DNA from 3 places in the Psychrobacillus syltrankelensis genome. Region 2 is predicted to be linked to each of the others. Evidence: predicted binding sites of a transcription regulator. Region 2 holds the regulator's gene; each other region holds the start of a gene.
What was found. Region 2 encodes CtsR, which represses protease genes until heat stress. Its sites were predicted from a motif close to ATGGTCAATAAAGGTCAAACA; they were not measured.

Region 1: a site for CtsR is predicted at 3,747-3,767, ahead of clpP (ATP-dependent Clp endopeptidase proteolytic subunit ClpP). Genes of this name have one in related genera too.
Region 3: a site for CtsR is predicted at 4,009-4,029, ahead of ACTSKG_RS07405 (ATP-dependent Clp protease ATP-binding subunit). Genes of this name have one in related genera too.

What each region holds. Positions count from the first base shown of each region.
Region 1 is NZ_CM144227.1:3,693,223-3,704,369, forward strand. It holds gene rapZ (RNase adapter RapZ) at 1-257, shown strand, start outside; gene ACTSKG_RS18270 (gluconeogenesis factor YvcK family protein) at 262-1,221, shown strand; gene whiA (DNA-binding protein WhiA) at 1,267-2,208, shown strand; gene ACTSKG_RS18280 (HPr family phosphocarrier protein) at 2,228-2,485, shown strand; gene clpP (ATP-dependent Clp endopeptidase proteolytic subunit ClpP) at 3,069-3,665, opposite strand; tRNA gene ACTSKG_RS18290 (tRNA-Arg) at 3,830-3,901, shown strand; gene ACTSKG_RS18295 (LemA family protein) at 4,201-4,779, shown strand; gene ACTSKG_RS18300 (TPM domain-containing protein) at 4,779-5,591, shown strand; gene ACTSKG_RS18305 (GNAT family N-acetyltransferase) at 5,680-6,126, shown strand; gene ACTSKG_RS18310 (hypothetical protein) at 6,218-7,381, opposite strand; gene ACTSKG_RS18315 (RNA polymerase sigma factor) at 7,356-7,880, opposite strand; gene ACTSKG_RS18320 (glutaredoxin family protein) at 8,028-8,261, shown strand; gene ACTSKG_RS18325 (sugar-binding transcriptional regulator) at 8,630-9,679, shown strand; gene gap (type I glyceraldehyde-3-phosphate dehydrogenase) at 9,681-10,688, shown strand; gene ACTSKG_RS18335 (phosphoglycerate kinase) at 10,925-11,147, shown strand, end outside.
Region 2 is NZ_CM144227.1:2,705,691-2,716,837, forward strand. It holds gene ACTSKG_RS13085 (dipeptide epimerase) at 1-947, shown strand, start outside; gene ACTSKG_RS13090 (C40 family peptidase) at 964-1,887, shown strand; gene ACTSKG_RS13095 (ABC transporter ATP-binding protein) at 1,899-2,861, shown strand; gene ACTSKG_RS13100 (class I SAM-dependent methyltransferase) at 3,126-3,809, opposite strand; gene ACTSKG_RS13105 (ABC transporter ATP-binding protein) at 3,940-4,863, shown strand; gene ACTSKG_RS13110 (ABC transporter permease) at 4,832-5,782, shown strand; gene rsgA (ribosome small subunit-dependent GTPase A) at 6,138-7,145, shown strand; gene ACTSKG_RS13120 (GNAT family N-acetyltransferase) at 7,168-7,617, shown strand; gene ACTSKG_RS13125 (CtsR family transcriptional regulator) at 7,787-8,254, shown strand; gene ACTSKG_RS13130 (UvrB/UvrC motif-containing protein) at 8,276-8,821, shown strand; gene ACTSKG_RS13135 (protein arginine kinase) at 8,811-9,905, shown strand; gene ACTSKG_RS13140 (ATP-dependent Clp protease ATP-binding subunit) at 9,902-11,147, shown strand, end outside.
Region 3 is NZ_CM144227.1:1,471,888-1,483,034, reverse strand. It holds gene ACTSKG_RS07435 (DegV family protein) at 1-104, opposite strand, end outside; gene ACTSKG_RS07430 (Cof-type HAD-IIB family hydrolase) at 123-938, opposite strand; gene ACTSKG_RS07425 (prolyl oligopeptidase family serine peptidase) at 1,070-1,828, shown strand; gene ACTSKG_RS07420 (metal-sulfur cluster assembly factor) at 1,877-2,185, shown strand; gene ACTSKG_RS07415 (hypothetical protein) at 2,609-2,848, opposite strand; gene ACTSKG_RS07410 (Crp/Fnr family transcriptional regulator) at 3,210-3,905, opposite strand; gene ACTSKG_RS07405 (ATP-dependent Clp protease ATP-binding subunit) at 4,133-6,259, shown strand; gene ACTSKG_RS07400 (YjzD family protein) at 6,706-6,894, opposite strand; gene ACTSKG_RS07395 (beta-ketoacyl-ACP synthase III) at 7,057-7,992, shown strand; gene fabF (beta-ketoacyl-ACP synthase II) at 8,021-9,253, shown strand; gene ACTSKG_RS07385 (ABC transporter ATP-binding protein) at 9,732-10,739, shown strand; gene ACTSKG_RS07380 (ATP-binding cassette domain-containing protein) at 10,736-11,147, shown strand, end outside.

The DNA of each region.
Region 1 (11,147 bases), 990 kb from region 2:
CGGGGTTAGATGAGGAAGTTTCTAGTTACGTCTTAAAATGGGTTGACACAAAAACGTTAATCGAAAAGTTAACAGACTTGTTTTTATTTATGATTCCCCAATATAAACGGGAAGGTAAAACTCAACTTGTCATTGCATTTGGATGTACCGGTGGACAACATCGTTCAGTTACACTTGCAGAATACTTTGGAAAACAACTAAAAGCAGACGATAAAACGATTATTACGCACAGAGATGTTACAATAAGAAAGGAATGAAGTAATGAATCGTACACAACACCAAAAGAAAATAGTTATAATTGGTGGGGGTACGGGATTATCAACTTTACTTCGTGGTTTAAAGAAATTTCCAATCGATATTACAGCAATTGTTACTGTAGCAGATGATGGTGGAAGTTCTGGGCGATTACGAGATGAATATGATATTCCACCACCTGGTGATGTTCGAAATGTTTTAGCTGCACTATCAGATGTAGAGCCTCTTGTGGAGGAAATGTTTCAGTATCGTTTTTCCAATTCTACTGAATTAGAAGGTCATTCTTTAGGTAACTTAATGTTAACTGCATTAACTTCTATTACCGGAGATTTTGCCAATGCAATCCGGGAAATGAGCCAAGTATTGAAAGTGCATGGAAAAGTACTTCCGGCTGCAAACCAGCTAGTAACACTTCACGCGCAATACGAGGATGATACAATAATTAGTGGAGAATCCAAAATTCCGAAGTATGATCAGAAAATAAAAAAAGTATTTATTACTCCCGAAGATGTGAAACCGTTACCGGAAACACTTAAAACCATTGCAGAAGCAGATATCATAGCAATTGGACCGGGAAGCCTTTATACGAGTATTCTTCCTAACTTATTAGTAGAAGATATAAAAAAAGCAATAATAAACTCTAAAGCAAAAAAAGTATATATTTGTAATTTAATGACTCAAGCAGGGGAAACGAGTAATTATACTGCTTCAGATCATGTTCAAGCACTTATCGATCATATGGGAAAAAATTTCATCGATACAGTCTTAATTAGCAAGGAAGAGATTCCTGAAAACGTGCAATATTTATATAAACAAGAAAAAGCTTCTCCTGTTAAAATAGATGTGGAAGTATTAGAAACATTAAATATAGAAATCGTAAAGAAAGATATTTCAGTTGTGTATGATGGTGCAGTTCGCCATGATTCCATAGAAGTCGCAAAATGGCTAGTAGAGTATGCGGGTTAATAGAATAATCGTTAGCAGTCTCTAGCAAGAAAGGGGGAAACGGATATGTCGTTTGCTTCTGAAACAAAAAAAGAAATGACGCAAGAAGAATCGAAACCATGCTGTGCAAAAGCTGAACTTTCCGCACTTATTCGGATGAATGGTTCTTTGTCATTTAGCAATAAAATGCTTAGTTTAGATGTTCAAACAGAAAACGCCGCAATAGCAAGAAGGCTATATACTTTGATAAAATCTTTATACCCATATCAAGTAGAATTGCTTGTTCGAAAAAAAATGAGATTGAAAAAAAATAATATATATATTTGTCGTGTTCGTGAAGGTGCAAAGAATTTACTAGAAGATTTGAAAATATTAAATGAGGGCTTTCAATTCGAATATTCGATTTCAAAAGAACTTGTGAAAAAGAATTGCTGTAAGCGTGCTTATTTAAGAGGAGCTTTCTTAGCAGGAGGATCCGTTAATAATCCTGAGACGTCTTCCTATCATTTAGAAATTTATTCATTATATAAAACACATAGTGATGCACTCGTAGACCTGATGAATGAATTCGAGCTAAATGCAAAAACGATCGAACGAAAAAAAGGCTATGTTGCTTATTTAAAGGAAGCAGAAAAAATTTCCGATTTCTTAAGCATTGCTGGTGCACATCATGCATTATTGAAGTTTGAGGATGTTCGAATTATACGAGATATGCGAAACAGTGTAAATCGTCTCGTTAACTGTGAAACGGCGAATCTAAACAAAACGATTAGTGCCGCTATTAGACAGGTTGAAAATATACGATTTATCGAGAATTCGGTTGGTTTAGATCAACTACCAGAAAAATTAAGAGAAATTGCAAGGTTGCGTGTTGAATATCAAGATGTTACATTGAAAGAATTAGGTGAAATGGTTTCGACTGGGAACGTAAGTAAATCCGGTATTAATCATCGTTTACGAAAAATAGATGAAATTGCAGATGCACTTCGTAGAGGCGAGACAATTTAGTGAAATGGAGCGTATAATCATGACAGAAAAACATGTGGAAGTGAAATTACCAGCAGGGTTGCAAGCAAGGCAAGCAGCATTATTTGTTCAAGAAGCTAATCGTTATATTGCTGATGTTTACTTAGAAAAGGAAGATAAAAAAGTAAATGCAAAAAGTATTATGGGAATTATGAGCTTAGCAATAAGCAAAGGAATAACTGTAAACTTAAGTGCTGATGGCTCGGATGAAGAAGAAGCAGTAGAAGCGCTAGCAAAATTTATCTCAAATGAAGCATAGAAATTAACGCCTCCCTCGTCATTCCGGACGAAAAGGCGTTTTTTTTTCGTTGATAAGTCACATAGTTCGGAAAAGCTGTTTACGTCTTGTAAGGTAGGTGCTTATGGCGCCGGTTTAGGTGCTGATGACATCTAGTAAGGTGCTTATGGCGAGGGTTTAGGTGCTGATGACCTCTAGTAAGGTGCTTATGGCGCCGGTTTAGGTGCTGATGACCTCGGTAGGTGCTTATGGCGGCGGTTTAGGTGCTGGTGACCGCGGTAGGTGCTTATAGATACGGTTTAGGTGCTAATGACATCTAGTAGGTGCTTATGGCGGCGGTTTAGGTGCTGATGACATCTAGTAGGTGCTTATGGAGACGGTTTAGGTGCTGATGACCTCGGTAGGTGCTTATATGTGGTGCTCGGGCTAGGTTATGTGGTACTCGTACCTATTTATGTGGTACTCAGACTAGGTTATGTGGTGCTGGTTCCAATTTATGTGGTGCTCAAACTGGGTTATGTGGCACTCAGAATGTGTCCAAAAGTAGCTATCCTTCGCAAAAAAATACCCAAGGAAATTGGAGTTTCCCTGGGTACAATTGTTATTAAGCTTTTTTCATTTCGCTACGGGAAATGATATGGTCGATTAAACCGTATTCTTTAGCACGTTCTGCAGTCATGAAGTTATCACGATCTGTATCTCTTGAAACGACTTCTAAAGGTTGGCCAGTACGTTCTGCCATAATGCCATTTAACTTGTCGCGTAGATATAAGATACGTTTAGCAGCAATTTCGATTTCAGTTGCTTGCCCTTGTGCTCCACCAAGTGGTTGGTGAATCATAACTTCTGCATTAGGAAGCGCATAACGTTTCCCTTTTGCTCCAGCAGTTAGTAAGAAAGCACCCATAGAAGCGGCCATACCGATACAAATCGTTTGTACATCTGGTTTGATGAACTGCATTGTATCGTAGATTGCCATACCAGAAGTAATGCTTCCGCCTGGGCTATTAATATAGATGGAGATATCTTTTTCTGGATCTTCTGCTTCTAAAAATAATAGTTGGGCAACGATGGAGTTAGAAACATTATCGTCAATAGCGCTTCCAAGCATGATAATACGGTCTTTTAGTAATCGTGAATAAATGTCATATGCGCGTTCCCCACGATTTGTTTGTTCAATAACTGTAGGAATTAAATTCATCCTGATTGCCTCCTTCAAAGGTGGTATTGTAAGTTGTTTACTGAGAAATATTCTCTCAGTTGTAACTTTATCATACACATTATGGTCAAGGAAGGTCAAATTTTAAGCTTCAAAATGATAGGTTGAATTTTGCACGTTCTATTTGTATAATAGATAAGTCGCTTGTCCTCGTAGTGTAATGGATAACACACAAGCCTCCGAAGCTTGGAATGTGAGTTCGATCCTCGCCGAGGGCATCAATACAATAAAAACATGGAACACTTTAATCATGGTATCACATGGTTAAAGTGTTTTTTATTCAACGTAAGTTCGATGCCATCTATTTTAATTTTTTGTTCTGTTGGTATAGGATCATGATGGTCCCTAATATTATCTATTCTAAACGTAAACTATTCTATTCATCTTTACCCTACAATCTTTATATTAATCAAAGCATTTTTTGAAACCATTTAATGTTTTTTTCGTATAGATAAGTAGGTTTCGCATTTTAGTTTTAAAGGTAGAAATATAATATACTTAATTAGAGGTGAATGAGATGAAGAAATTATTAGGACCGCTAGTAATTATTATTGTGATTATTGCTTTTTTTGCGGCTATATTAGTACCGAGCTATAACGGTTTTGTAAATGGAGAAGAAGATGTCAACCAAGCATATGCTCAAGTTGAAAACCAATTACAACGTCGTATGGATTTGATTCCAAACCTTGTGAATACAGTAAAGGGCTTTGCTTCACATGAAAAAGAAGTACTTAGTAATATCGCGGATGCACGTTCGAAATTAGCAGGGGCGAATACACCGGCGGAACAGGCAACTGCGAATGATCAGTTATCTGGAGCACTGAGCAGATTGTTAGTAGTAGTAGAAAATTATCCTGCTTTAAAAGCAGATGCAAACTTCCGTCAATTAATGGATGAACTTGCTGGAACAGAAAATCGTTTATCCGTTGCAAGACAAGACTATAATGAAGTAGTTTCAAACTACAATAAAAAAGTAAAACGTATGCCAGGAAGTATTGTTGCTTCTATTTTTGGCTTCGATCAAAAAGAATATTTTAAAGCAGACGCAAATGCGAAAGATGCCCCTGTCGTTGATTTTAAAGGAGATGGCAAGTAATGAAAAAAGTTGCGCGAATGCTCATAGTTGCGCTACTTTTATTTCTTTCTATCCCATTAGTAACGGTAGCTGCATCTGATATACCAAAACCTATTCCTGGTGAATCCTACGTGCAAGACTATGAAGGATTTTTGTCTCCATCGACAAAAAAACAAATAGAAGAGCTTGGACTCAAATTAGATAAAGCAACTGGTTCACAAATTGTCGTCATGATTATCAATTCACTAAATGGGCAAGACGTAAATCAATTTAGTGTAGATGTCATAAGAAAATTTGGAATTGGGGATCCAAAGAAGAATAATGGTGTTTTATTTGTAATAGAAACAGATCCTACTAAAAAAGGTAATAGAGATGTATATATTTCAGTCGGCCAAGGCCTTGAAGGGGCATTACCTGATGGGAAAATTGGGCGTATACTGGATGAATATACGTATCCATTTTTAGAACAAGGTTCTGTCAATGAAGCAGTTCTTTCTACGTATCAAGTGCTCTATAATGAAGTAGCAAAAGAATATGGATTAGAAGGCGAGCTCTTGGAACCGCAAAATCCATCTTCATCAGATGAAGGTTTCTCGTTTTCCACTATTATTGGAATTGTGGTTGTAATTTATTTCATATATACAATCATGAGAAATGGTGGAGGCGGCGGAGGTAGTAACGGTAGAAGACGTCGCTCTATTATGTTTGGTCCGGGAAGTTTCGGAGGTGGCTTTGGTGGCGGCTTCGGAGGCGGTGGAAAAGGATCAGGCGGAGGTTTCGGTGGCTTCGGCGGTGGTAGTTCCGGAGGCGGCGGAGCTGGACGTAAGTGGTAAATTATAAATGGAAAAGGCCCTTAGTTGGGCTTTTTCTTTGTTAGAATTTCTTTTTGTGTACCCAAAGTAATGAATGGGGGATTTGGGAATGAAACTAGTAGAGATCAACAAGGATAACTGGCTTCAGACGGTTTTTTTGACGACTAATGTGGATGGGAAGGCGTCCATAGTAGAAAAATTTGTAGCCTCCAATGCGCTATCTATTGTGCAATCCATTTACGAGACTGGATGGATTGTTCGAGGAATAGAGTTAGATAACAAGATTATTGGTTTCACGATGTATGGATTAGATGAAGATACTAAGAATTATTGGATATGTCGATTAATGATTGATTACGCCTGTCAGGGGAAGGGCTACGGCAGAGAAGCAATTCAGTTGATATTGGACGAGATGAAGCAATTGGATGGCTGCGAAACGATCTATCTATCAACCGAGCCAGATAATGAAGTAGCTATAAAACTATACGAAAGCTTCGGATTCCAAAAAACAGGTAAGATCAGTGAAGGGGAAGCGGAGTTTGTTTTGAAATTATGAGTGGGGAGAGAGCGAAGACTCTTCTTTTTTTTATGTCGCAAAAAATCTAGCTTTCAACAAGAAAAAACCAACAATCAGTTGGTTTTTTTGATTATTGTTTTTCAGCTAATTCATCTAGCATCGTCTTGATCCCATCATATATTACGACATGTGGTCCAGTAGTGATGTCGCCATGAAATCCTAAATCAAAACCTGGAGCAAACATTAGCACCCCATCCTCATATAATGTAATGGTATACAAAGTTGTTCCTTTATCTACCTCGTTTGTTAGGAGAATGTGATAATTATCAATTCGGAGAAGAGCTTCAGACCTCTCTTTGATTTCTTGCTCTGATGCCTCTTTGATAGGAAGAAGATCAATAGGTGCCAAAATAGAATTTATTTGTTTTCTATTGGATGTACATCCATGGAGATTTCTCTCTGTATTATCATTCTCGTAAATCTTACCAGTGAAGCAAAGAGTGTCAAAGGATATGGTATCTCTAAAAGATGGTGTTCTTACATCATTGTCTCCAACATATGCGCTAAAATTCTTTATTTTCTCTATAAGCTCCATGCTTCCCCCACCTTTAAAACTATTATATCTACCTATTTTTCCAGGTTCAGAAGTAGAAAAAATAAATTCTTCTCGCAATGTATGATAAATTTTCTGGCCTTGGCTATTCGTTAAGGAAACCTCTATTAATGGGCGATAGATATTCGGATGATCTTTTTCCTGTTTAATCTCTACGTCCTCTAAATGCATCTCTATATCTGTATCTTCTAGGTAAAAATGATATTTGAACACTAGATTGGAACTAATTAAGGATGGCAGAAATCCTTCAGTAAAGTATTCACCAAAAGTGGTTTGATAATAATCCATTAGGTCGGTGTATTCCTTTGATTTTACAAGTTGATCATACTCCTCTTGGTTCTTCGTTACCGTTTTGCTTTGGAGGTTCCACCAATCGTTAATTAAGCGCAAAAGCTCTCTATCCGGTCCGTTATATTCACGCTCTAGTACTGCCATGATAACCTCTTCATTGGTAAGAGGCTTAGTCGATTGCTCTATCTCTGTAGGAAGAGAGTAGGTAATGATTAAAAAAGAGGCGATCGCTATTACCGCTAATGAAATAATTGCTGGAAAGACTTTTCGTCTTCTCTTTGATTGCATTCTTTTCTTTAGGGCTAACCATGTGTGACGCCTTGCTTCATCTGAACGCTCCACATCTTTCATTTCCTCGAAAAGCTCATCGAATTCTTTTGATGGTTCCATTTGCATGACCTCCTTCCTGATGAAACTCCTTTTTAAGTGCCTCAAGTGCTCGTGTCATTTTCATCTTTACTTTTGCCTCGGTCCAGCCAAGTATATAGGCTGTTTCTTGAATCGAACATTCTTGTATCTTGCGAAGGAGCAAGACTTCCTGATAGTCTTTTTTTAGTTTACTTAAGGAGACATACATCCTAGAAAGTTGCTCCTTTTGTTCAAATCGACTTTCTGGTGATCGTGCGTTTATTTCTAAATCATGCTCTTTATCAAAGGAGAAAAATTGAATAACTCTTTTCCTTCGAAAATAGTCATAGGTCACATTACGTGCTATTTTTAATAGCCAGGTGGCAGTTGAAGCTTGCTTATTAAAGGCTTCTAGCCCTTTATATGCTTTATAAAATGTTTCTTGTGTGAGATCTTCGGCACATTCTCTATGACGGACAAGTAAGTATATATAGCTGTAGACTCGATCGCTGTGCTCTCTGTATAGCTGTTCCATTTCCATCTTCTGACCTCCCCTTATTGCTATAGACGAAGGAATAAATAAAAAGTATCACTTTTATTTTACCTTTTTTAGGATAAGTGTTCCTCCAGTCTAAGTAAAAGACTATAATTAAATGTATAATATTATTTTTTGGAGGGATGATATAAAATGGTTGTCCAATTCTACACTAGACCAGGTTGTCATTTATGTGAAGAGGCGAGGCTTATGCTGAAACTTGTACAGGAAGATGTAGCGTTTGAGATACATGAAGTGAATATAGAAGAAGATGAGGAACTTCATGAAAAATATATGCTGATGATTCCAGTTGTTGAATTTGAAGGTGAAATTATTCAATACGGACAAGTAGATTACGCAACAATACTGGAAACATTACTTAAATAATGTTCCAGACTTTTTTAAAAGATTTACTTCGAATCGCAATTTATCTGCAATAAATCGCAAGATAGGAACTTAGAATCGCAAGTTCACCTTTCCGAATCGCAAGATCACTACTCTAAATCGCAAAATCACGACTCCAATTCGCAAGATAAGCACAAAATCGAGATACCTCTTCAAATCGGAACTTCTTTACGATAATTCGCAAGTTCTGCATATTATTCTCACAATATTTCCCAAAAACAATGCATTAGTATTGCTTATCTGAATATAATATTGTATGATGATTTTAGAAATTCACTTTTTTTTTAAGTTACTGGGACAATTTTTAGTTAAGCGGGACAAATACGTACCAACTAGTCAGGGAGTGAAAAATGGAGTCTTTACTCACAGCCCAATTAAAGCTAATTCCTGAAATGAGTGATTTGTTACAAAAAAGGTATCAAATACTTCAGATGATTCAACTTTCCAAAGGGATTGGTCGTCGTGTTTTAGGGGAACAATTAGGTTTGTCGGAACGAGAAACTCGAAAAGAAATAGATGCATTAAGAAAACAAGGATTAATTGATATATCACGTGATGGAGCAGCAATTACTCCTGGAGGTACAAAAATTTTAATGGAATTGAAAGAAGTAGTTCGCGAGTGGTCAGGAAGATTACAACTTGAACAAACACTTTCCAAAATTTTTCAAATAAAAGAAGTAATTATTGTACCGGGAAATGTAGATACTAATACGAATGCAGCTATGCTTTTATCACAAGAAGCAGCAAAGTTCTTAGAAAGCATTTTGACGGATGACCAAATAATTGCGGTAACAGGTGGCTCTACCATTGCATCCATTTCTAACTTTGTTCATGAAACAACGAAATTTCAAAATCTAATGTTTATCGCAGCACGCGGCGGAGTTGGAAAAGACGTAACATTCCAAGCAAATACGATTGTTTCTCTTTTCGCAAACAAAATGAATGGATCTTATCGGACCTTGTATATGCCAGATAGTTTGAGTGAAGAAGCATATATTACGATGAAAAAAGAGCCATTTATACAAGAAATGATGGACCTATATGAAAGAACAAATATTGTTATTCATGGTATAGGTGATGCCGAAGAAATGGCTAGAAGAAGAAATTCTAGTGAAGATGAAATCGAGCGTTTGAAAGAGAATGGTTCTGTTAGTGAAGCATTTGGCTACTATTTTAATGACCAAGGCGAAGCAGTCCACCGTATAAGAACAATTGGAATTCAGTTAAAACAATTAAAAAATATAGACCATCTACTTGCAGTTGCAGGTGGAGCCAAAAAAGCAAAAGCATTATTATCTTATTTTAAACAAGCGCCTGAACAAACTGTGTTAGTGACAGATGAAGGTGCTGCAAATGAAATGATGAACATAATTTCACAAACCAATTTAGGAGGAAAATAAAATGACAGTAAAAATAGCGATTAACGGATTTGGACGTATTGGACGTAAAGTATTCAGAGAAGCATTAGAACAGAAAGACATAGAAGTAGTAGCAATCAATGACCTAACGGATGCTGCAATGCTTGCTCACTTATTAAAATATGATTCAGTTCATGGAATTTTCAATGCAGATGTATCTTCAGAAGGAGACTTTTTAGTTGTAAACGACAAAAAGATCCGTGTTTTTGCTGAGAAAGACCCATCTGCACTTCCTTGGAAAGAACAAGGGATAGATATCGTTATTGAATGTACAGGGATTTTTAGTACTACTGAAAAAGCTGGAAAACATATTGAAGCTGGAGCTAAAAAAGTAATTTTATCTGCACCTGCTAAAGATGATATGCCTACATTTGTTATGGGTGTAAATGCTGAAAAATATAACCCAGAAACGGACCATGTTGTGTCAAATGCTTCTTGTACAACAAACTGTTTGGCTCCTGTAGCGAAAGTGTTACAAGATCAATTTGGTATTAAGCGTGGAATGATGACAACTGTTCATTCATATACGAACGATCAACGAATTTTAGATTTACCGCATAGTGATTATCGTCGTGCTCGCGCAGCAGCTGAATCTATGATTCCAACTACAACTGGAGCAGCAGTAGCGGTTGCAAAAGTACTTCCAGAGCTAAAAGGAAAATTAGATGGAATGGCAGTTCGAGTTCCAACACCGAATGTTTCATTAGTAGATTTTGTTGCTGAGTTAGAAAAAGATGTGACGGTTGAACAGGTAAATGATGCATTAAAACAAGCAGCTGAAAATGAATTAAAAGGAATTCTTGCATACAATGAGTTGCCTCTTGTTTCGATTGATTATAACGGAAACACATCTTCTTCAACCGTCGACGGATTATCAACAATGACTTTAGGCGGTAATTTGGTGAAAGTAATATCATGGTATGACAATGAATCAGGATACTCTGCACGTTGTATCGACCTTGCACTTCTTATGATGAAAAAAGGCTTATAACAAGTAAATTCTATCGATTTTAAATAGCGATTATGTGTAATAACCTCTATAATAGGAGAGGGTAAAAGGAGCAAAGGATTACCCTTTTGCTCCTTATTTTTTTACAGATAAGATTTAACCGTGGGTATGCACGTATCGTGCCTTGCATCCGACAGATTAGGATACATTCCCCCGATATTTACTGTCGAGGTTAAGCTGAAGCTATGCTGATTTCTTAATATAAGGAGGCTATTCTCATGAATGAAAAACAAACGATGAAAGATGTTACTTTACAAGGTAAACGAGTATTTTGCCGTGTAGACTTTAACGTACCTATGGAAGATGGCGCAATTACAGATGACACACGAATTCGAGCAGCATTGCCGACAATCAATTATTTAATTGAACAAGATGCAAAAGTAATTTTAGCTAGTCATATGGGCCGCCCAAAAGGCGAAGTAAAAGAAGAACTTCGTTTGA
Region 2 (11,147 bases):
GGGAAGCACCTCCAACGCATGTAATTACTGGCGAATCAATGGAAAGTATTCGATATGCAATTAATGAAATTATTGCACCCTCATTAATAGGACTTAACCTTTTGGAAAGTGAACATATTTTTCAAAAATTGAATGCTTGTCTTGTTAGGAATACAAGTGCGAAAGCTGCTGTGGATATGGCAATTTATGATTTACTAGCTCAACAAGCAGGGTTACCATTGTTTCGATTTCTTGGAGGATATAAAAACACGCTTGAGACTGATTTTACAGTTAGTGTTAATGAACCGAAAGAAATGGCAGACGATGCTGCTCGATATGTAAATGAAGGATTCAATGTGCTGAAAGTAAAAGTCGGGATTGGTAGCGTAAAAGATGATATTGCCCGTATTCATGCTATTCGAGAGCGTGTAGGAAATACACCGAAGCTTAGACTCGATGCAAACCAAGGGTGGAGTGCCAAAGAAGCAATAAGAGGTATTCGAATGATGGAAGATGCTGGCCTTGAGATTGAATTCGTTGAACAACCTGTTCCAGCTCATGATTTAGAGGGATTAAAGAAAGTAACAGATTGCACGGATACACTTATTATGGCGGATGAAAGTGTGTTCTTAGTGAATGATGCAAAAAGAGTTCTAGAAATGCGAGCTGCCGACTTGATCAATATAAAGCTCATGAAATCTGGTGGTATATATAACGCTATTAAGATTAACACACTTGCGGAAGCAAATGGAGTTGCATGTATGGTTGGAAGCATGATTGAAACGAAAATAGGAATTACAGCCGCTGCTCATTTTGCTGCCAGCCATGCAAATATTCATTACTACGATTTTGATGCACCTCTGATGCTAGCAAAAGATATGATTGTTGGTGGGGTTATTTATGAAAGAAGTAAGATGAGCTTCTCAAATGAACCAGGACTTGGCATTTCACGTGTACAAAAGGGATAGGAGGGGAGGTTAATAGATGACGATAGAAGCAAATGAATGGATATGTTCAGTAAAAGTTGCAACTGTTTGGACGGAGCCAGTTTCTGCTAGAGAAATGGATGCACCAGGGACTGCAAATCCTGTTTTATTAGCTGAATGGCTTGAGGCATTACAGTATAAGGAAAGACTTGCACTGTGTAATGAGAATCGTGTTCAGACGCAGCTTTTATATGGAGAACCAGTACTTGTAGAGGAAATAAAGGATGGTTGGGCAAAAATCATAGCTATTTGGCAACCATCTAAAAAAGATACTCGAGGATATCCTGGTTGGATTCCTTTAATACAATTACAGAAATCAAAACGAGTGGATTCGATTGGGGTTGCTCGTGTCTCTTCCGTGAGAGCTCAGTTGTGGGATATGAAGAAAAGACCGTTGCTTGTTGTACCATTTAATACGACTCTTCCTGTTATTTCAGAACAATCAACCTGTTATAAAGTCCATACAGCTCATGGGGAAGCCTTACTGGAAAAAAAGTTTGCTGATTACGCTAAATCTATGTACCATTTTCCAAAACTTTCGGTTGAACATGCAGTGGATTTAGGTGAGATTCACTTAGACTTACCTTATTTATGGGGCGGGATGTCTCCGTACGGCTATGACTGTTCAGGTTTTTCGTACAATATGTTGAAAGCGTGTGGGTATTTGATTCCGCGGGATGCAAGTGACCAAGCGCGTAACGGAGAAAAAGTCTCGATAGATGATTCCTCCACTTGGAAAAAAGGGGATTTAATCTTTTTTGCAAATGATGAGGGTACAGGACCTGTGCGTCATGTTGGGTTTTACTATGGAAATGGTCAATTATTACATTCCCCTTCGACTGGAAAATCAGTTGAAATTTTAGTGTTAGAGGGTTCTAAGCTTGAAAAGGAAATTTGTGCAGTGAGAAGGTATGCCGTTTAGGGGGGATTTACGTGACGGAAAAAGTTCTTTTGTCTGTAGAAAATTTGAAACGCCATTTTCAAATAGGGCATGGAGAGACGTTAAGGGCAGTTGATGGGATAAGTTTTGATATCGTCAGAGGTGAAACATTTGGACTGGTGGGAGAGTCAGGTTGTGGAAAGTCCACTGCAGGGCGAACCATTTTAGGGTTGTACAATAAAACAGAAGGTAACGTTCTGTTTGATGGTAAAAGTGTACATGACATGTCTGATAAAGAACGTAAAGATTATTTGAAGAAAATGCAAATGATTTTTCAAGACCCATATGCATCTCTAAATCCACGTTCAACAGTGTTAGAGATTATTTCGGAACCAATGGAAATACATAAACTGTACAATTCGAAAGAAGAGCTCAAAAGTAGAGTATATGAGTTATTAGAGGATGTTGGGCTTAATAGGGATCATGCCAATCGTTATCCCCATGAATTTTCAGGTGGACAAAGACAACGCATCGGGATTGCTCGTGCATTAGCTTTAGATCCTGAATTTATCATTGCAGATGAACCGATTTCGGCTCTAGACGTCTCCGTTCAAGCGCAGGTAGTGATGCTGCTACAACGATTGCAAAAGGAAAAAGGGTTAACATATTTGTTTATCGCCCATGATTTATCTATGGTGAAATACATTTCTGATCGAATTGGCGTAATGTATCTTGGACATATGGTAGAACTAACAACGAGTAGTCAGTTATATGACGATCCTTTGCACCCATACACAAAGGCATTATTGTCAGCTATTCCTATTCCGGATCCAGATATTGAGGAATCACGGCAGCGAATTCTATTACAAGGAGAGTTGCCTAGTCCGATTAATCCTCCTTCTGGATGTGTGTTTAGAACACGCTGTCCACATGCTATGGCAGTTTGCTCTGAAAAAAAGCCGGCTTGGAAGGAACAAGAACCGGGTCACTTTGTAGCTTGTCATTTATATAACTAATATATAGAAGCCTCTGCCTAAATAGATGCTTTCAGGTTGTAGACAAAGTCATTTTTAATTGGTATCTCTTCAGACTGTCTTGAAAACGCTTGTCAGTCGAGGCGCGCCAGCACGAGGCGGAAGCGAATAGAACTAAAGTTCATGAGCTTACAACGAAGTGCCAAGCAAGCGTTTTTGTTTGCGACGAGCTGTGCGCAGGAGCAACGAAGAATGCGAGCGTTTGTCAACAGTCTGAAAGCATCTGCCAAAGTAGATGCTTCTATTCTATTGCCCCTTATAACAAATCCATCCACCAAAAAGGGTTGTGGAGAAAAACATGGCGATTCGGTTAAAACCGGCCTCTGCTAGCAATTGTTCAATCATTTCTTTAGGTAAATAGGAAAGAGAAAGGATGTCCTGTTCCATTTCATTTACTTCATTTATAGAGAGTTTTGTCATATCTAGCCAGTAACTTTTCCAAAGTTTCAAACGTTCCTTGAACTCAACGCTTGTAGGCTCCCCGTACTTACTGATTAATACGAAAGGAGCTCCATTTTTTAATCTAGAATGAATCTCTTGAAGTGTTTTTAATTTTTCTTCATAGGAATGAATAAAATGTAAAACTAAAATACAAGTAGCAGCGTCAAAATTATTTAAACCTTCCACGTCTTCCACTGTACCTTGTATCAATTCTACGCGATCACTTACTCCAGCTTCTTTGCATTTATCTTTTGCAACTGCCAACATCGTCTCAGACTGATCCACTCCTGTAAACGTCCATCTTGGATTATTTGTGCTAAAATTAGTCACTTCATTGCCACCACCTGCTCCCACAACTAATATGTTTGCATCTCCCACGGTGTTAGCTCGTAAGAATGTTTCAATTAATCGAAGCATCGGATCATAAGTAGGTAAGGCTCTTCTAATTCCGCTATCATATTGTTTTGAAAGTTTTGCATCAAATTCCATTTTCATTCCTCCTAAATGCACTTTACAGTAACCTAAAAATTACAAATATGATTGTATAAAAATATTTTACTTAAAAAAATGAACTTTTGCGCTATAAAAACGTATTACCTAGTAAGGAAGGTGTGAGGAAATGGAAACAAAACCAATTGTTAAACTACAAAATGTAACGAAAGTAATTGGAAAAAAGAAGATTATTGATAATCTCAGCCTAGATTTATTGCCAGGTCAAATTACAGGATTTTTAGGGCCGAATGGAGCAGGGAAAACAACAACGATACGCATGATGACAGGCCTGATGAAGCCAACATCAGGAGAAGTATTTATTGATGGGCAAGCAATTTCTACTAACTTTGAGCAGTCTATGAGTAAAGTTGGAGTAATTGTAGAAAATCCAGAAATGTATAAGTTTATGAGTGGTTATAAAAATTTGCTACACTTTGCGAGAATGAACAAGAACGTGACAAAGGCTAGAATAGATGAAGTCATCGTTCAAGTGGGATTACAAAATCGGATTAATGAAAAAGTCTCGACTTATTCACTGGGAATGCGTCAACGTCTTGGACTTGCACAAGCGCTTTTACACCGACCGAAGTTCTTAATATTAGACGAGCCAACAAATGGACTGGATCCAGCTGGAATTCGTGAATTCCGATTGTACTTGCGTAAAATAGCTATTGAAGAAGGAGTTTCTATTTTTGTGTCCAGCCACTTACTAGCTGAAATAGAATTAATGTGTGATAGAATCGCTGTTATACAAAATGGGAAGTTAATCTCTATAAAAGAGGTTAAGGAGGATCAGGAGTCACATTATTACGTGGAGGCATCTCCTAAAGAAATGGCAAATGCTTTTTTTGCATCTAAAGATATGAAGGTAGAATTTCAAGGCATCGGCTTTGTGGTTCCGTTAGAAAAAGAGGCTGTACCAGTCATGATTGCTGAAATGGTTGAAAGCAATCTACAAGTTTATTCATTCAGTCCACATAAAAAAACACTTGAAGATCAATTCTTAGAAATGACAGGAGGTGGGCAAATTGCTGAATCTCATACGAAATGAATGGTTAAAGTTGTGGAGTAAAAAAGCTACTTGGGTGATGGTTGTACTTGTAGCCCTATTAATGATTGGATCTGCAGGTATTACAAAATGGGTCAATAACCAAACTGACTCGGTGGAAAACTGGAAACAGAATTCACAAGCGAAGATTACGTATTTTGAGCAAGAACTTGAGAATCCTAACTTGTCCAATGACGTATTGCAAGGTGACAAAGACTCCCTGGCAGTGGAAAAGTATCGTCTAGATCAAGATGTTGCGCCAATAAGTTCCAATAGCATTAAGGGATTTATTAGTAACATTCCTAACATGCTTTCCATTATTACGTTATTTTCAGTAATAGTGGCAGCTGGGATTGTTGCGTCTGAGTTTTCTCAAGGGACGATTAAAATGCTTTTAACGAGACCGGTGAAAAGGTGGAAAATACTAACCTCTAAACTTTTAACTGTAGGAATTTTTGCAATAGTAATGTCCATCATTCTATTTGTGTTTGGAGTAATTGGAGCTTATATTTTCTTTGATTCTGTCCCAGGAATGTATTTAGATGTAGTAAATGGTCAAGTAATAGAAGTTTCCTTTTGGGGTAGGGTTCTATTATTAACTGGACTTTCTCTTGTGAATGTATTTGTTATTGGAACGCTTGCATTTATGATTGGTTCGGTGTTTCGTTCGAGTTCTCTTGCTATTGGTATATCCATCTTTCTAATGTTCATGGGTGTAAATATTACGTTCATGTTAGCTAGGTTTGATTTTGCTAAATATATCTTATTTGCAAATACCAATCTAACTCAATATATAGGCGAAAATCATCCGATAATAGATGGGTTAACAATGCCTTTTTCTATCGTGGTAATTTTAATATACGTCATTGTATTTTTAGTTATTAGTTACTGGTCTTTTATGAAGAGAGATGTAACTGCATAAAATTTTGTTGACATATTGTTAATACTTATAGTATTCTGAAAATAACTTAAGGAAAGGAGTGAGGCATTATGGCTAGTGTAAATATTAAACAGCGAATCAGTAAGTTCATGATGTCCCACTCTATATGTCTCTAAAAAAGTAAGGTTTCTTACTTTTCTATTTGATATGCTTCTTTACTAATGACCGGGAAACCATGACTGCTGATTCGTGCAGTCATGGTTTTTTTATTGTTTAGCTTCGATGCCTTACCCCTTTGGGTAGACATAGGCATTGCCGCTATTCTACCCAAAATTAGGAGGAAGTTAAATTGAATTTAATCGAAAAATATGGTTGGAATAATAAATGGGAAGAAAAAATGCACGGTAAAGGAATTGCGGGTCGCGTTTTACTTGAGCATAAACACTTATATCGTGTCGTAACAAATGAAGGAGAATGGCTATGTTCTCTGTCAGGGAAATTCAAGTTTGATCATGACCGAGAAGCATTTCCCGCGGTAGGAGATTGGGTAGTGCTGGAGCAAATGCCTGGAGAAGAAAAAGGAATTATTCAAGAAGTCCTTCCACGCAGTTCCCAGTTTTCAAGAAAAGTAGCTGGTCAGACAACAGAAATACAGTTAATCGCTGTCAATGTTGATTTTGTATTTCTTGTGATGTCTCTTAATCACGATTTTAATGTACGTCGTTTAGAGCGGTATTTATTAGCGGCATGGGATTCAGGTGCAACACCGATTGTGGTGCTGACAAAAAAAGATACTTGTGACGATTTGTCCTATTATATTAATGAGGTGGAATCTGTCGCTTTTGGTGTAGATATTTTTGCGGTGAGTAGCGTCACGGGAGAAGGAATCGAGGAACTTTCGGTACTGTTATCAGCTGGTAAAACAGGAGCGCTTTTAGGTTCTTCGGGAGTTGGCAAATCCTCGTTGATTAATGCATTATCTGGAGAAGAAGTAATGGCGGTTAGTGATATACGAGAAGATGATAGTAAAGGACGTCATACGACAACGCATCGTGAGTTATCGTTGCTTCCAAGCGGAGGTCTGTTAATTGACACCCCCGGGATGAGAGAATTCCAACTATGGGAAAGTAGTGAAGGCATAAGTGCAAGTTTTAAAGATATTGAAGAACTAGCGGATGAATGCCGCTTTCGTGATTGCAAACATCAAAAAGAGCCAGGATGCGCTATACGAGAAGCAATTTCAACAGGTTCACTCAAAGAAGAACGATATAAAAACTATTTGAAGCTATTAAAAGAGCTTGCGCATATTGAAAGAAAAAATGATATCGTCGCTCGAAAAGTAGAACGAGACAAATGGAAGCAAGTGACCAAAATACAAAGAAGTAATTATAAGAAGAAAAAATAATTGCTTTTAAAGGAGTAATAAGATGATAAAGAACCTCCTTCATCAAGATGAAAAAGTTGCTGCGGAGATTTTAGAAATTCAGGTACCTGCTTATAAAATAGAGGCGGAGTTAATCGGATTTAATGGAATTCCTCAGATTCATGATTCTATTCATGACATAATGACCTCAAAGGAAACTTTTATCGGATACTATGAAGAGTCGCAATTGACCGGCTTTATATCATTTATAAATACTGATGAACTTATAGATATTTGTAGACTAGTTGTACATCCGAACTTTTTTCGTAAAGGAATTGCATCCATATTATTAAAGCATGTATTAGAAATCAAAAAGGCAAATCAGCACATTGAAGTTTCAACTGGAGCGAAAAATACCCCTGCTATTCAATTGTACGAACGCTTCGAATTCAAAAAAATAAATGATATTGAAATTGAACCAGACTTCTTTATTACACAGTTAATATACAAATAAAAGATTTGTGGAATACAAGTGCCCCCTTTGAAGCAAGCTAACTACTAACCATTCGGTTAGTAGTTTTTTGTTTTTTTCATTACGAATCATATCAATTGCACATATAAAATTTTCTCGCTATAATATAGTCAAAGTTAGTCAAAGTCAGTTTGCGAGAAGAGGTGAGAAGATGAAAAATATATCTGACATAATTGAAGGTTATTTAAAGTCTATTATAGAAGAAGAGAGTAAGGGCCAAATTGAAATAAAAAGAAGTGAAATTGCAGAAAAGTTTCAATGTGTTCCTTCTCAGATCAACTATGTGATAAATACCCGTTTTACCCAAGATCGCGGTTATTTAGTGGAAAGTAAACGCGGTGGTGGTGGATATATTCGAATTCTCCGCGTTCGTGCGCATACAAAGGCTGATTTGATTGAGCATATTATACAGAGCCTAGAAAATGGAGCATCGGAATCAATGACGGAAGACATAGTGTTCAGATTAATTGATGAAGAGGTAATCTCTAAACGAGAAGCCAAGCTCATTCTAGCTGGGCTTAATAGAACTACTCTTGCAATTCCACTACCCGTAAGGGATGAATTACGCTCACGAATATTATGTGCCATGTTGCTAACATTAAAGTATGAAATAAAGTGAAGTTAAACGGGGTGTTGAAAAGTGATTTGTGAAAATTGTAAGCAAAGACCAGCTAAAGTAACGGTTACGCAAGTGCATAACGGTGAACACTTTGAAAGACATTATTGTGAGAATTGTGCTAATAGTCTCCACCCGTTTTACGTAGAGTATAAACAAGATCCGTTATCTCTGCACCAGCTACTATCAAACTGGTTTAATCATGCAGAACAACAACCAATACATCAAAAACAGGATAGACCCAAATTAGTTTGCGATGAATGTGGTTGGTCTATCCAACGATTTTTAGATGAAGGAAAATTTGGATGTGCCTCCTGCTACAATAGCTTTCGTAACCAGTTACCTAATGTACTAAAACGACTGCATAACGGAAACATTACACATGTAGGCAAAGCACCAGGAGCACTAGGCGAAAAATTAGAACTGAAAAAAAGGATTGAGGCTATTCGTTTGCAAATGAAGGACGCCATTGAAACTGAACGATTCGAGGAAGCTGCCAAGTTAAGAGACGAGGCAAGAGAACTTGAGAGTAGGATTTCTTCTGGAGGTGACGAAAAGCATGTCGATTGAACGTTTTTTAGATAATTCTCCTTCTAGCTGGATGGCCGGTAGTGGAGATCATTCGGATATTGTAATGAGTACAAGAATTCGTTTGGCAAGAAACTTAAATGGCTACAGATTTCCACTAGCATTTACTGAGGATGAAGCGCATAAAATTGACCATTCAGTTTCCGCCACACTTTTAGATGCAGATGAAGAATTACAAATGAACTTCTCCTCTATTCAAATAAAAGATTTATCCGAATTAAATCGACAAGTATTAGTTGAAAAGCATTTAATTAGTCCTAAGCTTGCCAATTCACCGATGACTGGTTCGGTTTTACTTTCCGACGATGAGTCAGTTAGCGTGATGGTTAATGAGGAAGACCATATTCGAATCCAATGCTTGTTTCCCGGACTTCAGATTCAAGAAGCTTACGCGCAAGCGGATACAATCGATCGAGTTTTAGATAAAGCATTACCATTTGCATTTGATGAGCAATTTGGTTATTTAACAAGTTGTCCAACTAACACCGGAACTGGTTTAAGAGCATCTGTCATGATGCACCTACCAGCTCTAACAATGACAAAGCAAATGAACAGAATAGTTACAATTATCTCCAGATTAGGAATGGTTGTGAGAGGAATTTACGGTGAAGGTAGCGAAGCCCTCGGAAACGTTTACCAAGTATCTAATCAGACTACATTAGGTAAAACGGAAGAGGATATTCTTTCGGATCTTCAAAGTATTACGGAACAAATAATTCAAAAAGAAAAAGAATCAAGAATTGCACTATTAAATCATTCTGCCAATACACTAGAAGATCGGTTATACCGGTCATTGGGAACTTTATCATATGCACGTATCATCACGACAGAGGAAGCTGCTAGATGTCTGTCTGACGTACGTCTAGGAATAGATATAGGGCTTATAGAAGATGTAGATGTGACTATTTTGAATGAATGTATGGTTTTTATGCAACCAGGATTTTTACAACAATATGCAGAAACCACTTTGAATGCTTCTGAACGGGATACGTTTCGAGCAAAGTTATTAAGGGAACGGTTAAAAATGGGAGAAAATCCTAAAACAAAAGGAGAGGAACTTGCATGATGTTTAATCGATTTACACAAAGATCTCAAAAAGTATTACAACTAGCACAAGAAGAAGCTATTCGCCTAAAGCATGAATCAATTGGAACAGAACATATATTACTTGGACTTATAAGAGAAGGTAGTGGAATTGCTGCAAAAGCATTGGAAGCGATAGAAGTAGATCCTAAAGTTATTGAAGCTGGAATCGAAGAGTTAGTTGGTACAGGAGCTGAAGAAGTCGGTCCAATTGTTCACTACACACCTCGTGCGAAAAAAGTTATCGAACTTTCAGTAGATGAGTCTCGCAAGCTGGGGCACTCCTATATTGGAACGGAACATTTACTTCTCGCATTAATCCGAGAAGGAGAAGGAGTAGCGGCAAGGGTTTTAAATAATGCCGGAGTTAGCTTAAATAAAGCTCGTCAACAAGTGCTTCAATTGTTAGGAAGTACTGATCAATCTCATGGAAACGGCAGTAATAGTGCTGCACCTGCTAGTACTCCAACATTAGATGGATTAGCACGTGATTTAACGCAAATTGCGAGAGAAGGTACTTTAGATCCTGTTATTGGGCGTAGTAAAGAAATTACGCGTGTTATAGAAATTTTGGCACGTCGTACTAAGAATAACCCTGTATTAATAGGTGAACCAGGTGTAGGTAAAACTGCCATTGCTGAAGGACTTGCACAACAAATTGTACAAAATGAAGTGCCGGAAATATTACGCGATAAACGAGTAATGACATTGGACATGGGGACTGTCGTTGCAGGTACGAAATACCGTGGTGAATTTGAAGATCGTTTGAAAAAAGTGATGGATGAAATTCGCCAAGCTGGAAATGTTATATTATTCATCGATGAACTTCATACACTAATAGGAGCAGGTGGAGCAGAAGGTGCAATTGATGCTTCAAATATTTTGAAACCTGCGTTAGCGCGTGGCGAAATTCAATGTATTGGTGCAACAACACTAGATGAATATCGTAAATATATAGAAAAAGATGCAGCACTTGAACGTCGTTTTCAACCAATTCAAGTAGATGAACCATCAGTGGATGAAGCTATTCAAATTATTTACGGCTTACGAGATCGTTATGAAGCACATCATCGTGTGAAAATTACGAACGAGGCAGTAGAAGCTGCAGTTAAAATGTCAGATCGGTACATTTCGGATCGCTTTTTACCTGACAAAGCAATTGATTTAATCGATGAAGCTGGTTCAAAGGTTCGTCTGCGCTCTTATACAACTCCACCTAATTTAA
Region 3 (11,147 bases), 1.2 Mb from region 2:
TATTCATCATTGTCTATATGCACTCTAAGTGGTATTAATTCTACATTATGTAATTCAAAAAAAGATTTAGGTAAATCACTAGCGCTATCAGCGAATAATTTCATTTCCATCCTCCTCAATTATCACAATTCTCTTAACTTTAATCTCTCCATTAAAAACTCAGCAATACCTTCTTCATTATTGGTTAAAGTTATTTCATTTGCAATCTGTTGAAGTGGCGAAATTGCATTTCCCATTGCTACGCCAACTCCAGCATATTCAATCATTTCTAAATCATTGTCTTCATCTCCAAAAGCGATAATTCGTTCTCTTGGAATGTCTAAATACTCGGATACTTTTGCTAAGCCAACTGCCTTGTTTAATCCATGTCGAACTATTTCAATTACGTCCCAAGGAGCTCCCCAACGACGATGATCAATTACTTCGGCATGAACATCTCGTAAATGATTACGAACTAAGTCTACTGAATCTTCCTCGGCATGAATTAGCAAGCTTGTTGGATCCGTTTTCAAAAAGGTCCTTAAATCACCTGTAGTAATATGTGGATTACCAAGTGCAAAAGCAGAAATCATTTGTTCATCATGATGATGCAAGTACACGTCATCTAATACTTCGGCGAGCATATTTTTAATTGAAAAGCTTTGAACAGCTTCTACAACTTCTTTAACAACTTGAAGTTCTATTGGTTTATGAATGGTATTCCAGGAAGAATTCGTTGGATGATGCACAAATGCTCCATTAAAGTTGACGATCGGAGTATTTAAACCAAGCTCCTTATAATACATCTCACTTGATCTATATGGTCTTCCAGTTGCGATCATTACTTCATGACCTTGATTTTTGGCTTCTTGTAATATATTCTTCGTTTTATGTGAAATTACCTTCTCATCTGTTAATAAGGTTCCATCTAAATCCAAAACAATTAAGTGACGTTGCATAATAAATCTCCTTTCCTTCTATTAAAGTGTATCGTTTTCCACTTTAAACGTCAAAATGGTAGTACCTATGCTTTTGTATATTTCAATTTACTTTGTTAATATAATAATTAGAAAAGAGAGGTGGTTTATGAATGATTGTACAAATAGAATCATGGGGTAATATACCTTTACTACATATTTATAATGATCAGACAAATAATCACTCTCCTATTGTGATTTTTTTACATGGTTTTGAAAGTGCGAAAGAGCACAATCTGCACTATGCTTATCAGTTAGTAAATCAAGGGTGTCGAGTAATTTTACCTGATGCACATTTACACGGTGACAGAGATGAAAAATTAGACCAAATAGAAATAAGTCTTCGCTTTTGGGAAACTGTTTTAACTTCCATTGAAGAGGTAGGAAAAATAAAAGAGGAGCTTATGGAACGTGGATTTTTGAACGGCCAAAAAATTGGTATTGGTGGAACATCAATGGGTGGTATCACTACACTTGGTTGCTTAACTATTTATCCATGGATAAATGCTGCCAGCATTATGATGGGAACTCCATGTTATGTTCAACTTGCGAAAGCACAAATTGAACAAATCGAGCAAAAGGGATTTCAAATTCCATTGAATTCAAAGGAAAAAGAGGATATGTTCAATACATTATCTACATTTGATGCTTCCATTCATATGGAAAAACTATCAAATAAACCATTGTTTTTTTGGCATGGAGTAAAAGATACTGTCGTACCTTTTGAGTCAACTGCTCTTTTTATTGAGGCTTTTGAAAAACAATTTGGAAATGAACATCTTGTCTTTATGAAAGAAAAATCGGCAGGTCATGCAGTTAATCGGAAAGGATTGCTAGCTGCAACTAAATGGCTTGCAAACAATTTGGCATAACGAGAGTACTTTGTTATGATGAAGAAAAGTAGTAAGGGGGTTTATAAAATGGATCAAGATATGAAAGATAGTATGATGAGTGCTCTTGAAAATGTAATTGACCCGGAATTAGGGATAGATATTGTAAACTTAGGATTAGTATATGATGTTGAGTTAACGGACGAAGGAATTGCAACTGTTAAGATGACTCTTACTTCAATTGGTTGTCCAATGGGACCAATGATAGTAGATCAAGTAAAAACGGCACTAGGTGAATTACCTGAAGTAAAAGAAACAGAAGTTAATATTGTTTTTAATCCACCATGGTCAAAAGAAAATATGTCTCGTTATGCGAAAATTGCACTAGGGATTCGATAAAAGTCTCCCTTATCCAACAAAACAAACGCAAGGATCACGATATAAAGATATTGCTGCTAGATATAATGTTTATCACGTATAAATTAGGGAAACTCTTATTGTGAGAGTTTCCCTAATTTTTATTTTAAAAGATAAGAAACTATATGAAATATCGTCCTGCGATCCCAGTGTTCCTAGTACTTGAAAGAATTAAATAATACTGGGGGGATTTTCGTTTCAGGTGGACGCTTTCCGCGGGGTGAGCGATGAGCCTTCACCACAGCTCACGCGTTCGTTGTGATGACTCATCTGTCTTCGAGGAACGAAGGCTAAGAGCGCCACATCGTGTGGCAACACCTTCGTGACCAACATCCTGTTGGCCTCCGTCTAGAGTCGCCACCTTTCACTACAATCCATTAAGTGAGTAGTACCTAACAAGAAGATTTAGTTCAGCATCGTTAAGAGGTTAGAATTAGTTGAAGTAAACGTAGTGATCATGCCATCCTGTAATCGTTGTTGAATAAGAGATGCTATTGCTAGTAGCACAGTTTTTTTCTTAACACTGATTTGCGCTATCTCACACAAAGTTAACTCTTTATATGTAGAAATGGTTGCTTTCACGATAAAATTGGTTGCTTTCGTCTCGAGATTGGTTCCTGTCTCTGTAGAATCTGTAGCTTTCACCTTACAATTAGTCGCTCTATGACAGTTTTTAACTTTTCCCTTCTTTATAAATAGGCAGCATCTATTGATAAAGAAGCGCTGAGCGGACGAAATTGCATCTTCGTCCGCTTTTAAAAGTATAGGAAAGCCTTTATTCTCTCATTAACCAAAATAAATGCACTATTTCTTTGCAAATTCCAAGAGGGCGACGGATAAACATCCACTACAGGATTACCGAGAAAAAGGCTCGTGAAGTGACGCAGTCACTTCACGAGCCAAATTATAGCGGTAATGATGTAGCCAATGTTTCATCCAAAGTACTCTAGAAACGGTGAAGACAAAATGCACTTAAAGGACGCTTGCGTTTTTCTTAAAAATATTTCTAATCTATCCGACAAATATGTAGTGGACAATTATCACACTCAATTTCTTTTCTTAAAAAGTTTATATCATTAATAGTTATTAGCCCTTTATTAAGCGAAATGACCTGTGACTTTTTAATATCGTTTAACATTCGATTTACAACTTCTCTACTAGTTGCACATAGGTTAGCTAATTCTTGATTGGTCAAATAATGATCTATAAGGATGCTTCCATCCTCTTGGGGAATTCCATAAGTATTAGAAAGACGAACTAATGTTGAAAAAAGAGCTCCCTTTTTACCATGTAGAAGTAAATCTCGAAATCTTGTCTCGTTTTTTAAATGATTTAATTGAATAAATTTCATCCATTCCATCATAAGTTCAGGAGAAGTGCTTAAAAACTTTTCCAGTTGAGATCGGGAAAGGGATACAATTTTTGTAGGCTCTATCGTATGAGCAGACACAGAATGATAAAGAGTTTCACAAAAAACAGATGTTTCTCCAAGAATACTTTGAGAATTAGTAATTTTTAGTGTGAATATTCTACCACTTTCCGTATCTTTCGTAATTCTTACTGAACCTTCTAAAACATAATATACTTCATCGGAACGTTCTCCTTCATGAAATATTGGACGCTCTTTTTCTATTTTGTTAATGGAACCAAATTGTTCAAATAATGAGTAAATCCCCATGAATATAGGAGTATTCTCATTCATATAAAATCACAACCTTTCCATTCATAAAACAATAATAGCATAATAAACCTATTCTAATGATCACTTTTCTTTACAAATTATATGAAAAAATATTATAATCATATTAGTCAAAGAAGGTCAAACTTTTTCGAGTGTTATGCTGTGAGTATTTTAAAACACATTTCACTGCCTACAGCTGGGTTTGACAGGTATGAAGCCGAGAAGTAATAGTTGAGGAGATGTTTGGTATGCAAATGAAGCAACAAGACGAAAAAAGTCCGTTAGAGACATATGGACGTAATTTAGTTACTGCTGTAAAAGACGGAAAAATGGATCCTGTTATTGGACGTGATCAAGAAATAAGAGACGTTATTCGTATATTATCTAGAAAAACAAAAAATAATCCTGTGTTAATAGGGGAACCTGGCGTTGGTAAAACAGCAATTGTAGAAGGTTTAGCCCAAAGAATAGTGAGAAAAGATGTTCCAGAAGGATTAAAGGAAAAGGAAATATTTGAACTAGATATGAGTTCTTTAATCGCAGGTGCGAAATATCGTGGAGAATTTGAAGAACGACTTCAAGCTGTATTAAAACAAGTGAAAGATAGCGAAGGTCAAATTATTTTATTTATAGATGAAATTCATACAATTGTAGGAGCTGGAAAAACGGACGGAGCAATGGATGCAGGAAATATGTTAAAACCTATGCTTGCACGAGGTGAATTGCATTGTATTGGGGCAACTACATTAGATGAATATCGGATGTATATCGAAAAAGATCCAGCTCTCGAAAGAAGATTCCAGCAAGTACTTGTAAGAGAACCTTCTGTAGAAGACACGGTTTCTATTTTACGTGGACTAAAAGAGCGCTTTGAATTACATCACGGAGTTCGCATTCATGACCGAGCTATTGTTGCCGCTGCGGAATTATCTAACCGTTATATTACGGAACGCTTTTTACCGGATAAAGCAATCGATTTAGTAGATGAAGCATGTGCAATGATTCGAACAGAGATTGACTCGATGCCTCAAGAGTTGGATGAAGTCACAAGAAAAATGATGCAGCTTCAAATTGAAGAACAAGCGTTAATGAAGGAAAAAGACGCTGCAAGTAAAAAAAGACTTGAACAAATACGTAAAGACCTGAAAGAATTAGAACAATCCTCAAGTGAAATGCGTAACAAGTGGCAACAGGAAAAAGAATCAATTCAAGTTATTCAACAAAAGAGAGAAGAACTTGATAGATATCGTCGAGAATTAGAAGACGCAGAAAACAAGTACGACTTAAATAAGGCTGCCGAACTTCGTCATGGCAAAATTCCTCCGTTAGAAAAAGAACTTCAAGTATATGAACAACAAGTAAGCGAGGAAACAGAATCTCGCTTATTACGGGAAGAAGTAACTGCTGAAGAAATTGCGTCCATCGTTTCTAGATGGACTGGAATTCCAGTAACAAAATTAGTGGAAGGTGAACGGGAGAAGCTTCTTCGTTTAAAAGAAACACTTGGTGAAAGAGTAGTTGGACAAGACCAAGCAGTGCAATTAGTAACAGAAGCTGTATGGCGTGCACGAGCTGGTATTAAAGATCCTAGAAAGCCTATTGGATCTTTCTTATTTTTAGGTCCAACAGGTGTAGGGAAAACAGAACTAGCCAAGTCTCTCGCTGCAAATTTATTTGATTCGGAAGAGCATTTTATCCGCATTGATATGTCTGAATATATGGAGAAACATAGTGTATCTCGGTTAGTGGGTGCCCCTCCTGGATATATTGGATATGAAGAAGGTGGCCAACTGACCGAAGCGGTACGTAGGAACCCTTATTCTGTAGTACTATTAGATGAAATCGAAAAGGCACATCCAGATGTTGCAAATATTTTATTACAATTAATGGATGATGGTCGAATAACAGATAGTCAAGGTAGAATAGTTAATTTTACGAATACTGTCGTAATATTAACTTCTAATATCGGCTCACAATTTCTTGGAAATACTACTGGAATTATTAGTGAAGAGGAAGAAAGCCTTGTAATGGCTTCTTTAAGGGAGCATTTTAAACCAGAATTATTAAATCGTTTAGATGACATTATTATGTTCCACTCTTTAACCACACAACATTTTGAAAAAATAGCTGAGAAATATGTCAAACAACTTCAAGATCGTGTCCGCGAACAAGAAATTAATTTACAAGTGGATGAAGCAGTTATTGAATGGATTGTAGTAGAAGGTACGGATGCTGCATTTGGTGCAAGACCACTTAAACGATTTATCCAAAGAAACTTAGAAACCGCAGTAGCTAAACTGTTAATCGGAGGAACCATTCTTCCAGGAAGTACAATTACTGCTTCTATTGAAGATGGCCAACTAGTTATTAAATAGAATATTGCAACATTCAAGTGTTAACTTGAAAAAATCGTAAAATAGAATTACCTAAAATCGCAATATTACACGTTTAGTATGAAAAATCACTTAGAGTTTGCGATACACAAGGTTGATCTTGCGTTATCCTGTTTTAATTTGCGTTATAGAGAACTGATTTGCGATACGCACGTATGGTAATAAAAAATCACATAGAGTTTGCGATATGAAAGGTTGAACTTGCGTTATCCTGTTGTTAATTTGCGTTATAGAGAACTGATTTTGCGATACGTACGCTCGGTAATGAAAAATCACTTAGAGTTTGCGATACACAAGGTTGATCTTGCGTTACTCTGTTTTAATTTGCGTTATAGAGAACTGATTTTGCGATACGCACGCTCGGTAATGAAAAATCACTTAGAGTTTGCGAAGGCTAAAATAAAAAAGCTCCCGAAAAGGGAGCTTTTTTAGTGATGTTCTGATGTAGTTGGTTCGTTTGGAATAATTGCAGAGATGATAAAAATCATAATTGCAACAGGGATTGACATGATCAAGCCATTAGATAATACAAAATCTACATTTTGTACTGAGCTTACTACGTAATTTAACATAGAAACTAGTATTACGGACCAAATAAGTGTCATAATATATTTCATTTGTTTCACCTCAAGCTATTTTTACTATGTTTATCATATCATAACGTCAATCATTTCAAAAGAATATTTGCAGATTCAAACTATGTTGTTGAAAAATGTTCACTAATTCGTTATTATTATTACCAGGTACTAATAATAGATTATAAGAAAAGAGGAACTTTCGTGAATGCAGGAATAATTGGATTAGGAACTTATTCACCAGAGCATATTTTAACAAATGAAGACCTTGAGAAAAAAGTAGATACATCCGATGAATGGATTCGAACTAGAACTGGTATTGAAGAAAGAAGAATAGCGGGACCTGAACAAGATACATCTCACTTAGCTTTTGAAGCAGCTAAAGAAGCAATTAAAGATGCAGGTATTACACCTGATCAAATCGGACTTATACTTGTAGCAACTGTAACACCTGATCGTCCGTTTCCAAGTGTTTCTACAATGCTTCAAGATCAACTTGGTGCAAAAAATGCAGCAGCAATGGACATCTCTGCTGCATGTGCAGGCTTTATGTATGGTTTAGTTACTGCAAAACAATTCGTAGAGTCTGACACGTATTCTCATGTACTTGTTGTTGGAGTGGAAAAGCTTTCAAAAATTACAGATTGGGAAGATCGAAATACAGCTGTTTTGTTTGGAGACGGAGCAGGAGCTGCTGTTATTAGTAAAGTTTCAGAAGGTCGTGGAATCTTGTCGTTTGAGCTAGGAGCAGATGGCAATGGGGGCAAGTATTTATTCCAAGATGGACCTTATCTGGCGATGAATGGCCGTGAAGTTTTTAAGTTTGCAGTTAGACAAATGGGTGAGTCAGCAGTTAATGTTATAGAGAAAGCTGGTCTTTCAAAAGAAGATATTGATATGTTAATCCCGCATCAAGCGAATATTCGTATTATGGATTCTTCAAGAGAAAGATTAGGATTACCTGTCGAAAAAATGTCAAAAACTATCCATAAGTATGGGAATACTTCATCTGCTTCTATTCCACTTTCACTTAAAGAAGAAGTAGTGAATGGAAAAGTAAAAGACGACGACATTATTGTTATGGTTGGTTTCGGTGGCGGCTTAACTTGGGGCGCTATTACATTAAAATGGGGAAAATAAAAGTTAAACATCGGAAGGATGATTATACATGACAAAACGTAGAGTTGTTGTAACAGGAGTCGGTGCTGTTACACCACTAGGAAATGATATAGAAACAACATGGTCAGGTATTAAAGAAGGAAAATCAGGCGTCGGCATGCTTACACGATTGGATGCAAACCAATTTTCCGCAAAAGTGGCAGCCGAAGTAAAAGACTTTGATATTGAGAAATATATTGAGAAAAAAGACGCTCGTAAGATGGATCGTTTTACTCACTATGCGCTTGCAGCGTCTATTATGGCTGTGGAAGATGCTAATTTAACGATTACTGAGGAGCTTGGACTTCGAACTGGAGTATGGATTGGCTCAGGAATCGGTGGGATGGAAACATACGAAGCACAGTTCCGTGTATTTTTAGAAAAAGGAGCTCGTCGTGTTAGTCCATTTTTTGTTCCAATGATGATTCCAGATATGGCGGCAGGTCAAGTTTCTATTCATTTTGGAGCGAAAGCGGTTAATTCATGTACCGTAACAGCTTGTGCATCTGGAACCAATTCGATTGGTGATGCATTTAAAGTAATTGAACGTGGTGATGCGGATGTAATGATTACAGGTGGTGCGGAATCACCTATAACACATATGTCTGTTGCTGGATTCTGCTCAAACACAGCACTTACTTTAAACACGGATCCTCAAACTGCTTCAAGACCATTTGATGCAAACCGAGATGGCTTTGTCATTGGAGAAGGAGCAGGAATTATCATTTTAGAAGAATATGAGCATGCAGTTGCCCGTGGAGCAAAAATTTATGCAGAAATTATTGGGTATGGATCAACAGGTGATGCTCATCATATTACTGCTCCTGCGCCAGAAGGAGAAGGTGCTGCTCGTGCAATGCAACAAGCAATTGCAGATGCAGGTATTAAACCAGAGCAAATCGATTATATTAATGCACATGGAACGAGCACCCCGTATAATGATCAATTTGAAACAATGGCTGTAAAATCAGTATTTGGCGAACACGCATATAAATTAGCGATGAGTTCAACAAAATCAATGACTGGTCATTTACTTGGAGCAGCTGGTGGAGTGGAAGCTATTTTTACAGTACTAGCTTTAAAAGAAGGAATATTACCTCCAACGATGAATTTAGAAACCCCAGATCCAGAATGTAATTTGGATTATGTACCAAATGCCGCTAGAAATGCTGATATTCAGTATGCAATGAGCAATTCATTAGGTTTTGGTGGTCATAATGCGAGTATTTTATTCAAAAAATAATGTTAAATAATGCATAGTAAAATTAAAAAAGTATTTTCCAAATTGAATGGAAAATACTTTTTTATTTTGTCTAAAAAGCTTAGATACTTCAATGGGTTAAATCACTAAAATTTAGATTCCAAAGTTTCCAGTTGCTTGCTGTTCATTAAAGAATTTGTGCGAATTTTTTATTTTATTTAAATAATTTATCTAGTTCCAATTTTCGTAACAAATCGTTGATATAACAGATTTTATAGATAATTCTTCAATTTCAAAAAAGAGTAAATTGAGGGAATAATAAAAAAATGTATTGCGATTGTAATGATACTGTAATAGAATTTACACGAGAGATGAATTAACTGAAAAATTGGAATTCGTGGTTGTGTATAAAATAAAAAAGGTTCTAAAGAAAATACCACTTTTAAAAAAATTTAACGTCATGAAAAAACGGAAGTGAATAGATCAAAGTCTGAATCTAGAAGGGAGTTTTATTTTTAACATGACAAATGAACTTTTAAATATTAAAGATTTACACACTGGTTTTCGCATAAAAGATACATACTATGATGCAGTCGATGGTGTTTCGATTACATTGAAGAAAAATGAAATCCTGGCAATAGTTGGAGAGTCCGGTTGTGGGAAAAGTACTTTAGCAACATCTATTATTGGACTTCATGATCACAATAAAACAAGAGTACAAGGTGAGATTAATTACAACGGAGAAAACCTAGCACGCCTTGATGAAGAAAAGTTTAATAAAGTAAGAGGTGAAGAAATTGGAATGATATTCCAAGATCCTTTATCTGCATTAAATCCACTTATGCGTATAGGTGAGCAAATTGAAGAAGGATTAATTTATCATACGAAAATGACTAGAGATGATAGGGGAAAACGTGTTCTTGAACTGTTAGCACAGGTTGGTATCCCTAATCCTAAGAGGACAGCAAGGCAATTTCCTCATCAGTTATCTGGTGGAATGAGACAGCGTGTTATTATTGCCATTGCAATTTCATGTAAACCAAAAGTTATTATTGCAGACGAACCGACAACTGCTTTGGACGTTACAATACAAGCTCAAATACTGGATTTGCTAAAAGATCTTCAAGCAGAAACAGGTGCGGGTATTATATTAATCACACATGATTTAGGTGTTGTGGCTGAAGTTGCTGATCGTGTTGCGGTTATGTATGCAGGTGAAATTATTGAAGAGGCTCCCGTAGATGAGTTATTTTCAAATCCAAAGCACCCTTATACACGATCATTATTCAACTCTATACCACAAATGAATAGTGAAAATGAAAAACTTCAAGTAATACAAGGCATGGTGCCTTCACTCATGAAATTACCGAGATCTGGTTGTCGTTTCGCAGCAAGGATTCCATGGATTCCAGGTATCGCACATGAGGAAAACCCCACACTTCATGAAGTTTCTCCAGGTCATTTGGTTAGATGTACTTGCTGGAAGCACTTTCATTTTGAAGGTGAAGAAGGGGGGAATACACGATGAGTTTTATGCAAATTAATGATTTACGTGTCCATTATCCAATTCGTGGTGGATTTTTCAATACTGTTATCGATAATGTTCATGCAGTAGATGGGATCAGCTTAGAATTTGAAAAAGGGAAGGCTTATGGATTAGTTGGTGAGTCTGGCTGTGGAAAATCAACAACAGGCAAATCAATAATTGGTCTTGAGAAAATAACTTCTGGGAGCATTATTTATGAAGGGGAAGACGTAACAAATAAGCGTCGTAACCCAAATTCAGCTTTCAATCGTGACATTCAAATGATTTTTCAAGATGCGAATTCAAGTCTAAATCCACGCAAACGGGTTCAAGATATTATTGCAGAGCCAATACGTAATTTTCTAAACCTTACACCAGATGAAGAAAGAAGAAAGATTAATGAGTTATTAG